DNA from 2 places in the Lysinibacillus sp. NPDC093688 genome. Region 2 is predicted to be linked to the other one. Evidence: riboswitches for the same ligand, from Rfam matches in the RefSeq annotation. Region 2 holds a riboswitch; the other holds the start of a gene.

Region 1 (4,661 bases), on a different contig from region 2:
AGCCCAGTTATCCATATCCTTAACAAAATCCCAAATCTTATTTATCGGTAACTTCACCTCAACCTGATGCGTTCCGCTTGGCATTGATTTTCCCCCTTTCCATCTCAATAGTAAGTACTTTATATATGTATATGTTACTTCCAACAAAGCGGGATTTGTCCCTCATGCCTGGCTGTATGACAACCAAATAGTTTCTAATCGTAACTGAACTGAATACTATAAAAATACAATTAATCATTTGAGGTGAGATATGGATTTCAATCCTTTATGTTATCTGGGGATAGGCGATTCTCTTATGGCTGGTATCGGGGAATAACGATCTTCAACAATCGGGCGCGATTGTCGAAGAAGCGTCGCTGTTCTTATTAAACTCCCATGAAAGAACTTAACCATCTTTCATTTTCTGTGGTGTAGTGTTAGTTTTACACGACATGGATGGCTAACGGGGTGCTTTAGTTGAATAAGGCTCATTTAATTGATCAAACTTTTTTATAAATATCCCATACTTAGTTAGAAAGATTAACTCCATTTTGATCAATCTTTTTTTCAAAATGGAGTTTTTGCATTTGCTGATAAATAAAGTTGACGGGAATTTTTTAATCAATTTTTATTCTAAAGCTACACCTGACAGCATCAGATGTTTACCTGTTGCCCCCATTAAAAAAGTAGGTTGCATTCCTTAAATGGAACGCAACCTACTACCTTTAGTATTGCAATAGCATATTTACAAACACAACGATAATTACAGAGGGTACTACTATTAACATCAAAAGACGATATGTTGAATAGAACCCCCGCCCCATTTTACTTCCTATTAACAATTCCTTCTTCACAAATTCTTTATCAACTACATACGCAATAAAGATAGCAATCAATAAATTACCCAAAGGAAGCATTAAATTAGACACTAAAAAGTCAGTTGCATCAAAAATTGTTTTTCCAAAGATTGATACGTCCGCTAATGTACTTGATGAAAGCGCTGCAGGAATAGCCGCAATAAAGACTACTACACCTAATAGCATTGTCAATGCAGAACGAGACATACGCCCTTTCTCAATAAATGCCGCTACGATAATTTCATATAAACTAAAGGAAGAAGTTAGCGTTGCGAATAAAAATAATAATAAAAACATCGCCAAGAATATTTCACCAAATGGCATTTGACTAAACGCCGTTGGCAGAACCATAAATAATAAGCCTGGTCCAGATGCTGGTTCTAAATCAAAAGCAAATACAACAGGGAAAATGGCTAATCCTGCTAAAAACGATACTAGCACAGTGAGAAGAACAACAGAGCCCGCAGAATTCGGTAAGCTTACATCCTTCTTTAAATATGAGCTGTACGTCACAAGACAAGAAAACCCTACCGCTAAGCCAAAGAAGGACTGCCCTAACGCTTCTAATATAGCCTTACCAGTAATATTGGAAAAGTCAGGAAACAAAAAGAATTTAACCCCCTCCATTGCTCCATCTAATGTTAAAGCCCGCACAACAAGCACAATAAACATAATAAATAATAGAGGCATCATCCACTTATTGGCCTTCTCTATACCATTTTGCACGCCAAGTGAAATGACTAGAACATTTACTAGCGTAAACAATCCTAAACCTAGTAATGTAATCCAAGGTGTCCCTACAATTTTTCCAAATAGTTCACCAGGGTCATTGGCAGGATCGATAACAGCCCCAGTCACACCAAGGCCACTATAAATAAAAATCCAACCTCCCACAACACTGTAAAAAGTTAATAATAAAAAACAGCCGAGCACACCCATACGACCAACCCAAGCCCAGCCTGTTTTCGTCGGTGCAATTTTTTTATATGCAGTCACAGCCTCAGACTGAGTACCACGACCTAAAATATATTCTGATAATAACATCGGTAAACCAATCAACAATGTAAATAGAACAAAAATTAGGAAGAAAGCTCCCCCACCACTTTGTCCAGTAACATATGGCAGCTTCCATATTGCCCCTAGCCCGATTGCAGCTCCTGCCGATGCTAAAATAAAGCCTAGTTTACTAGACCACTGACTCTTTTTTTCGCTCATCTCTTCAAACTCCTCTAACATTCTAAACTCTTCCTTATTCTACATGAAAATAATAAACTAGACTAGATTAATTCTATCTGTTACTTTTGCACAATAATATCCAATTTCCCCATCATTCTATCCATCTTATATAAAAAACCTCGAGCTTTTAACAGCTCGAGGTCTCATCTAAATTATTTTGTTATATACATAGAACGCTGATGATGAATCCATTTACGCATTGTTGTGAATAGTAATGCCATGATGATCGTTATTAAAATACCCTTCACAATGTTAAACGGCAAGATACCAGCTATGATCATTTTATATAGTGAGTCACCTACAACAGGCTCCATACCTAAAAAGTAAGTGTACATAGGTAAAAATACTGCATAGTTTAGAATGCTCATTCCTACTGCCATTACGATTGTTCCAGCAGCTAAACCTCCGACAAGACCTTTAACTGTTTTGACGCGATTAAAAACAAAGCTAACTGGTAAAATAAATAAAATACCTGTTACAAAGTTCGCGATATGTCCTACCGGTACTCCCGTTGGCGTGCCTGAGAAAATCCAGTCCAACACATTTTTAAAGAATTCTACTAAAATACCGGCTACAGGTCCCATTGTGATTGCTGCAAGTAATGCTGGCATATCACTGAAGTCCACTTCCAAAAACGCCGGAAATGGCGGAATAGGGAAATTAAAAAGCATTAACAAAAACGAAATACTGCTCAGCATGCCAATCGTAATAAACGATTGAAGTTTAACATTTTTCTTCATAGAAAACTCTCTCCTCTTTGCTGATTCAATCCCGCAAGAAGAAAGGTTACGACCTCAACAATTATTATTATGAAAAAACCCTTATGCAAAAAGAGCATAAGGGAGAATAGGCATGATTAAAGAACGCCACTAATCAACTATTTTTCGAGCTTCCACTGTGTAAATCCACAACGAAAAAACGCTCGTATATAGCTAAATTCATAACAATGAATGACGATCGTACCTCCATCTTCTCCCATCCAGACTTTAACTGTCGGCCTTGGAATTGCACCAAGTCAGCCATGCAAAAAAAATATTTGCACAGGTCGCGGGCTGAAGAGTTTTTAGTAAATCATTCGAGCTAATGAAAGACATTAGCGATTTACAACTCTATTACCGCCGGTCGGGATTTTCACCCTGCCCCGAAGATGAATCAATATTTTTTTATTTCTTAGCCTTACTATAATGAATTATGAAGGAAAAGTAAATAGCTTTGCTTAAAAAATCCCGATTAAACTTGTATGTTTTACAGACACTCGCTAATAGCCTCATAAAGTATAACTTTAATCAGCAAGGGTTTTCTTTCATCCTCTTTGATTAGCAATCTTCACCAATTGAGCTTTTACCGGCCATTTATCTCCCACCTAACGTTGTCTTACTGCCCGTTAAAGTAAGATAAACTAACAAGAGCATTCACGCACATACAGCGGCGAGAATGCTCCAAAAAATTCACTTATAAATTTATTTGTTGTTATGCTATTTATGGCATATATCGTTTATTGGCTCCTACAGGCTTTGGCAAAAATTTTTTCAAATCAAATCCTTCCCAACTCTCCTGCACAACATTGTCTAGCCGTACTTGTTGATCAAAGCTTGCAGCAGTAAGCATCATTGCTTCAATTAATTGGGTAGCACGAGTCACGTCAATTGTCGTTAAATCGAGCGGTTCGTCAAATGTAACAATAACACCTTCCGCTACCTCTTTCACAGTGTATGTTATATTTTCCGGTATGACTGGAAAGTATGCATCATCATTTTTAACTCGCATATCGGTAAGAGCTTCTGTTACAGTGGAAAAGGTTTTACGAGAATCAGGTGATAAATATTCAGCGCCATTTTCATCTTTATATAAATAATAATTAAAATGATTTGAGCTTGTTAATGCCATTTGCTTACTTGTCTCTTCTTCTTTGGAAAGCGCGTTTCCTGTACCGTCAGGTTTTTCAAATTCAATACCTTTATACTCTGAGTCTGAGAATGTATCTTGTAAAGTCCCTACATATTCTCCAGCATCTTTAGAAGCGACATCATATTCATTTTCCTTTGGCAATACATGAACCAGCTGATCGCCCTTCTCCTTCAATTCTCCTTTATATGGATGGTAATTAGTAAAACCATTTGCTTCCTCATCAATTTGCGGCGCATACTTTTCATACATTTGTAATGTTGTAGGATCTTTCTTTCCAAAATCAGTAGCCACTCGTTCATTTGGAATAATATACGTCATCGGTACGCTTTCCTTATCACGATTTGCTAAACCAATATGGAATGCTACTGCATCAGTTAAATCATCTTCATAAACAGATGATCGTAGAGACATGATCCGTGAATGTTCTGCTACTATGTTAGACTCCATTATACGATCATGGATAGAGCTTTTTTCTGCACGATTATCCTGCATCGTTGAATATTGAGAAGTTTCAGGAGCATTAGCCTGGTCCATTTTTGCATCATTATTATTCATAAACATAGAGCCTGTAAGTACTGTTAAAGCGAAGACAGCTGCAACACTCATAAAGATTGGCCATTTACGACCTTCCTTCTTTATTGTCGCTTCCTCGGCACTTTCTTGTTGCGTATGAATACTGTG
Region 2 (4,661 bases):
ACGAATTGAGAAGCCTCTGAAGGATTTAAAACATACACAGATGGCATTTTCAATAGAAAAAAACTCTCATAAGGAAGTGTTAAATGTAAGAGACTTATCAATTTCTTTTACCGTAGAACGCGAACAACAACCGCTATTAAAAAATATTAGTTTTCAGCTACATCGTGGTGAAAAGGTTGCATTAATTGGTCCAAATGGTGTTGGAAAATCAACGCTATTAAAGACTCTGTTAAAGGAGATTAGTCCAGATACAGGTGTTATCGCTTGGGGTAACGGTATAACGATAGGTTATTACGATCAAGAGCAGTCGAACTTACATCCAAATAACACTATTTTACATGAGGTTTGGAGTATGTTCCCGCACATGGAAGAAGCGAGAGTTCGTACTGTTTTAGGGAATTTTTTATTTACTGGTGAAGATGTGTTTAAAAAGATATCTGCCCTCAGTGGAGGTGAGAGGGCGCGAGTAGCATTATCGAAACTCGTATTGCAAAAAGCTAACGTGCTTATTATGGATGAACCAACTAATCATCTTGATTTATATAGTAAAGAAGTATTGGAACAGGCTCTTTTGAATTTTGAGGGAACACTTTTCTTTATTTCACATGATCGATATTTTCTTAATAAGCTAGCACACAAAATGGTGGAGCTTTCCCCAACAGGCATGAGTATTTTTAAAGGTAATTACGAAGATCATATGAAAATGAAATTAAACTAAGATCATAAACATGGAAAAGCAAAGAGGACCACCGATTGAGAAAATATTTATGATTACGTAAAAAAATATAAAAAGTGAAAAGAGGAAGTTAATATGACAAATGAAAATCGAATTGCAGTTATTACAGGATCAGGTAGTGGAATTGGTAGAGCAACTAGTATTAAATTTGCTGAAAATGGCTATAAAGTCGCGTTAGTTGATTTTAACGAGAAAACTGGAGAAGAGACTCTTAAACTAGTTCAACAAAATGGCGGTGAAGGGATATTCGTTAAAGCGGATGTTTCTAAAGTAGAGGATGTTCAGAATTATGTACAGCAAGCTATAAACACATATGGCCGTATCGATGTATTATTCAATAACGCTGGCATCATTCAAAAGTTTGCACCTTTTACAACGGTTGAATTGGAAGAATACGATCGTCTTATGGATATCAATGTAAAAGGTATTTTCCTAGGTATGAAATATGTCATTCCAGTAATGGAAAAACAGGGCAAAGGGTCGATTATAAATACTGCTTCATCTGCAGGTATTCGTCCAGAGCACAGTATTGCTGTATACTCAGCGAGTAAACATGCAGTAATCGGTTTAACAAAAGGTGTAGCAATCGAGTATGCAAATAAAGGTATTCGTGTGAATGCTGTGTGTCCAGGTGGTATTGTTACTCCATTATTCCATAGTGTTGGTGAAACACTTGAAAAAACAGGATACGTACCAGAAGAAATGTCACGTGTACGCATGGGACGCCATGGTGAACCAGAAGAAGTAGCAGAAGCAGTCCTATTCTTAGCTTCAGATAAAGCAAGCTTCATGGCTGGTGCTGTTGTCTCTGTTGACGGTAGTTTGACTGTATAAATTTTACTTCTAACTTTGTTCAAGAACAAAGTCGATTCCGGACGCAATTATGCCGAGGCATAATCGATTTGTCTTTTTAAACAGCCACGCCTTTGGTCTTTAATAATGACCAAAGGTGGTGGCTGTTTTTATCTGACATTGAGACTTGCAAAAGCGACATTAGTTAGAGGAAAAATTTTTATTAAGAATTATCTGGATAATAAAATAAAATAGTGTTATCGTAAGAAATAGCTAAATAAAAAATATCCTTCAGGGTAGGGTGAAATTCCCAATCGGCGGTGATGAAGCAATTCAAAGTCCGTGAGCGCAAGCTGATTTGGTGCAAATCCAAAACCGACAGTTATAGTCTGGATGGGAGAAGGGTAAAAGTAAGAGCTTTTTAAATTCGCTTGAGTTTATAAGGTTTATTTGATTATGCTTTTATGTAAACTACTTCCCATCGTTTAAGTTGGGAAGTTTTTTGTTTTATTTAGCTAACGAATTGAATAGCAGTAGTTCTTCGGGGTAGGGTGAAATTCCCAATCGGCGGTGATGAAGTAATTCAAAGTCCGTGAGCGCAAGCTGATTTGGTGCAAATCCAAAACCGACAGTGAGAGTCTGGATGGGAGAAGAACGATGAGATGATAGCCTATGGAAAAATTTCGTATCCTTAAGGTTTATTTGTTGACGTCTTATTTATATGAACTCCCAAACCCCTTTAATCAAAGGGGTTTTTTGTTTGAACAGAAATTTTTGATTAAGGGAGGAGGTACATAGGACTCCGAAAGCGGAAGAGAAAAGCTTGGACCAATGAATGAAAGCGGGTGAAAAAATGTTTACAGGAATTATTGAGGATATTGGCACCGTAAAAACCTTGCAAAGCGATAGACAAAGTATGAAAATCACCGTTATTTCAAAGAAAATGGTAGAGGATGTAAAGCTCGGGGACAGTATAGCGGTCAATGGTGCTTGTTTAACAGTGATATCTTTTAATGAACAAGAGCTTACGATGGATGTAATGCCTGAAACGGTGAGAGCAACAAATTTACAGCAGCTTGCAATTGGAGATCCGGTAAATTTAGAGCGCGCTATGTCAGCGAATGGGCGATTCGGTGGTCATTTTGTATCCGGACATGTAGACGGAGTAGGGAAAGTGATACGAAAGCGGCCGTTAGCAAATGCAGTTTATATTGATATAGAGCTATCAAAGGAGTTAACGAACTTCTGTATTCCAAAGGGCTCCATCACAATTGACGGAACGAGCTTAACACTCTTTCATGTCGAGAAAAATAGTGTCACAGTATCACTGATACCCCACACATACAAAGAAACAATTTTAGGGTTGAAGAAGATGGGGGATCTTGTCAATATAGAAACCGATTTAGTAGGAAAATACATTTTGCATCAACTTAAGTGTGGACAGGAACCGCCGACCATTACAAGAGACTACTTAACTGAAAACGGATTTTAATCAACATTATTGAACAGGAGGTGGCGATATTGCTACATTCGATTGAAGAAGCAGTTGAGGATTTAAAACAAGGGAAGATGATTATTGTAGTTGATGATGAGGACCGAGAAAACGAAGGGGACTTATTAGCGATTGCGGAATTTATGACGCCTGAAACGATTAACTTTATGGCGACCTATGGAAGGGGTCTTATTTGTACGCCGATATCACAGCAGCTTGCACAAAAATTAGCATTAAAGCCTATGGTTAGTATTAATACAGATAATCATCAAACCGCATTTACCGTTAGCATAGATCACATAGACACAACAACTGGAATTAGCGCCTTTGAACGGGCAATGACAATACAAAAAATGCTAGAGCCACAAGCGAAAGCTGCAGATTTTCGTAGACCAGGTCATGTCTTCCCATTAATAGCAAAGGACAATGGTGTATTAGAACGTAGAGGACATACGGAAGCTACAATAGATTTGGCAAAGCTTTGTAATAGCGTTCCTGCAGGAGTTATATGTGAAATTATGGGCGACAATGGCGAAATGCTACGCTTTAATGATCTCGTTAAATATGCAGCACAACATAGTTTAAAAATGATTTCCATAGAAGCACTGGCAACATATCGCCATCGACAAATAATGGAAAAAAACACAATGACTATATAAAAAGACCTATCACCTAAAGTTGTGGAGGATTTTTGTTAAAACGTATGCCATGTATATAAGTTGATTGGAGTGGAGGCTGGGCGACTCCTTGGGGATAGTGAACTGCACCCAGGAAAGCGCCCAGCCGGAACGGAAATCAGCCCCACGTTATGGTGATGTGATTATACAACATAAAAGAGGAGAGATTAAAATGGTTAAAACATTTGAAGCACAATTAATTGGTACGGATTTAAAAATAGCAGTAGTAGTAGGTCGTTTCAACGAATTTATTACAAGTAAATTATTAGACGGTGCATTAGATGGTTTAAAGCGTCATGGAGTGGATGAGAATTCTATCGACGTAGCATGGGTTCCAGGAGCATTTGAAGTTCCATTCATCGCGAAACAGTTAGCAGAAACAAAGAAATATGATGCAATTATTGGATTAGGTACGGTAATTCGTGGCTCTACAACACATTATGATTATGTATGTAATGAATCAGCAAAAGGAATTGCCAATGTGTCACTAACTACAAATGTACCTGTAATTTTTGGCATTGTTACTACTGAAAATATTGAACAAGCGATTGAACGCGCAGGGACTAAATCAGGAAATAAAGGCTATGACGCAGCAATGTCTGCAATTGAAATGGCAAATTTAAAGAAGATGATTGGATAAATCTTTGCTAATAATAGGTTGGAATTTTACCGCTAAATTATTCTGACAAAGCATAATAAACAGCATATATTCCTGAATATTTTTTAAAAGCATGGAGAAAATATCAGTAAGTGTATTTATGTTAATTTCATAAATGTACTAATTTGGAGCTGGCTCAGTAGGAGATGATGGATATTTCTTCAATGGAACAAGCGTTAAATTTGAAATCTTTGAAGTCATTATTTCAACGCTCTGCTGATGTGGTATTTCAAGAGTATTGCTTTCAGCAACATAAAGTACATTTGATAAAATGTGAAGCGATGATTAATGAGCGGTTACTGCAGA

The links. Region 2 has a riboswitch for FMN ahead of ribE (riboflavin synthase). Riboswitches for the same ligand answer to the same signal wherever they lie in the genome.
Region 1: linked by a shared signal. The riboswitch ahead of ACQKN2_RS21410 (ECF transporter S component) and the one ahead of ribE (riboflavin synthase) in region 2 are both predicted to bind FMN.

The regions. Positions count from the first base shown of each region.
Region 1 is NZ_JBNNUX010000040.1:1,779-6,439, forward strand. Features, by position in the region: gene ACQKN2_RS21400 (CoxG family protein) at 1-84, opposite strand, end outside; gene ACQKN2_RS21405 (sodium-dependent transporter) at 705-2,051, opposite strand; gene ACQKN2_RS21410 (ECF transporter S component) at 2,225-2,812, opposite strand; FMN riboswitch at 3,036-3,225, opposite strand; gene ACQKN2_RS21415 (RNA polymerase subunit sigma) at 3,552-4,661, opposite strand, start outside.
Region 2 is NZ_JBNNUX010000005.1:165,610-170,270, reverse strand. Features, by position in the region: partial or broken gene ACQKN2_RS06845 (ABC-F family ATP-binding cassette domain-containing protein) at 1-718, shown strand, start outside; gene ACQKN2_RS06840 (SDR family NAD(P)-dependent oxidoreductase) at 812-1,570, shown strand; FMN riboswitch at 1,812-1,937, shown strand; FMN riboswitch at 2,062-2,187, shown strand; gene ribE (riboflavin synthase) at 2,382-3,020, shown strand; gene ribB (3,4-dihydroxy-2-butanone-4-phosphate synthase) at 3,050-3,679, shown strand; gene ribH (6,7-dimethyl-8-ribityllumazine synthase) at 3,870-4,337, shown strand; gene ACQKN2_RS06820 (spore germination protein) at 4,520-4,661, shown strand, end outside.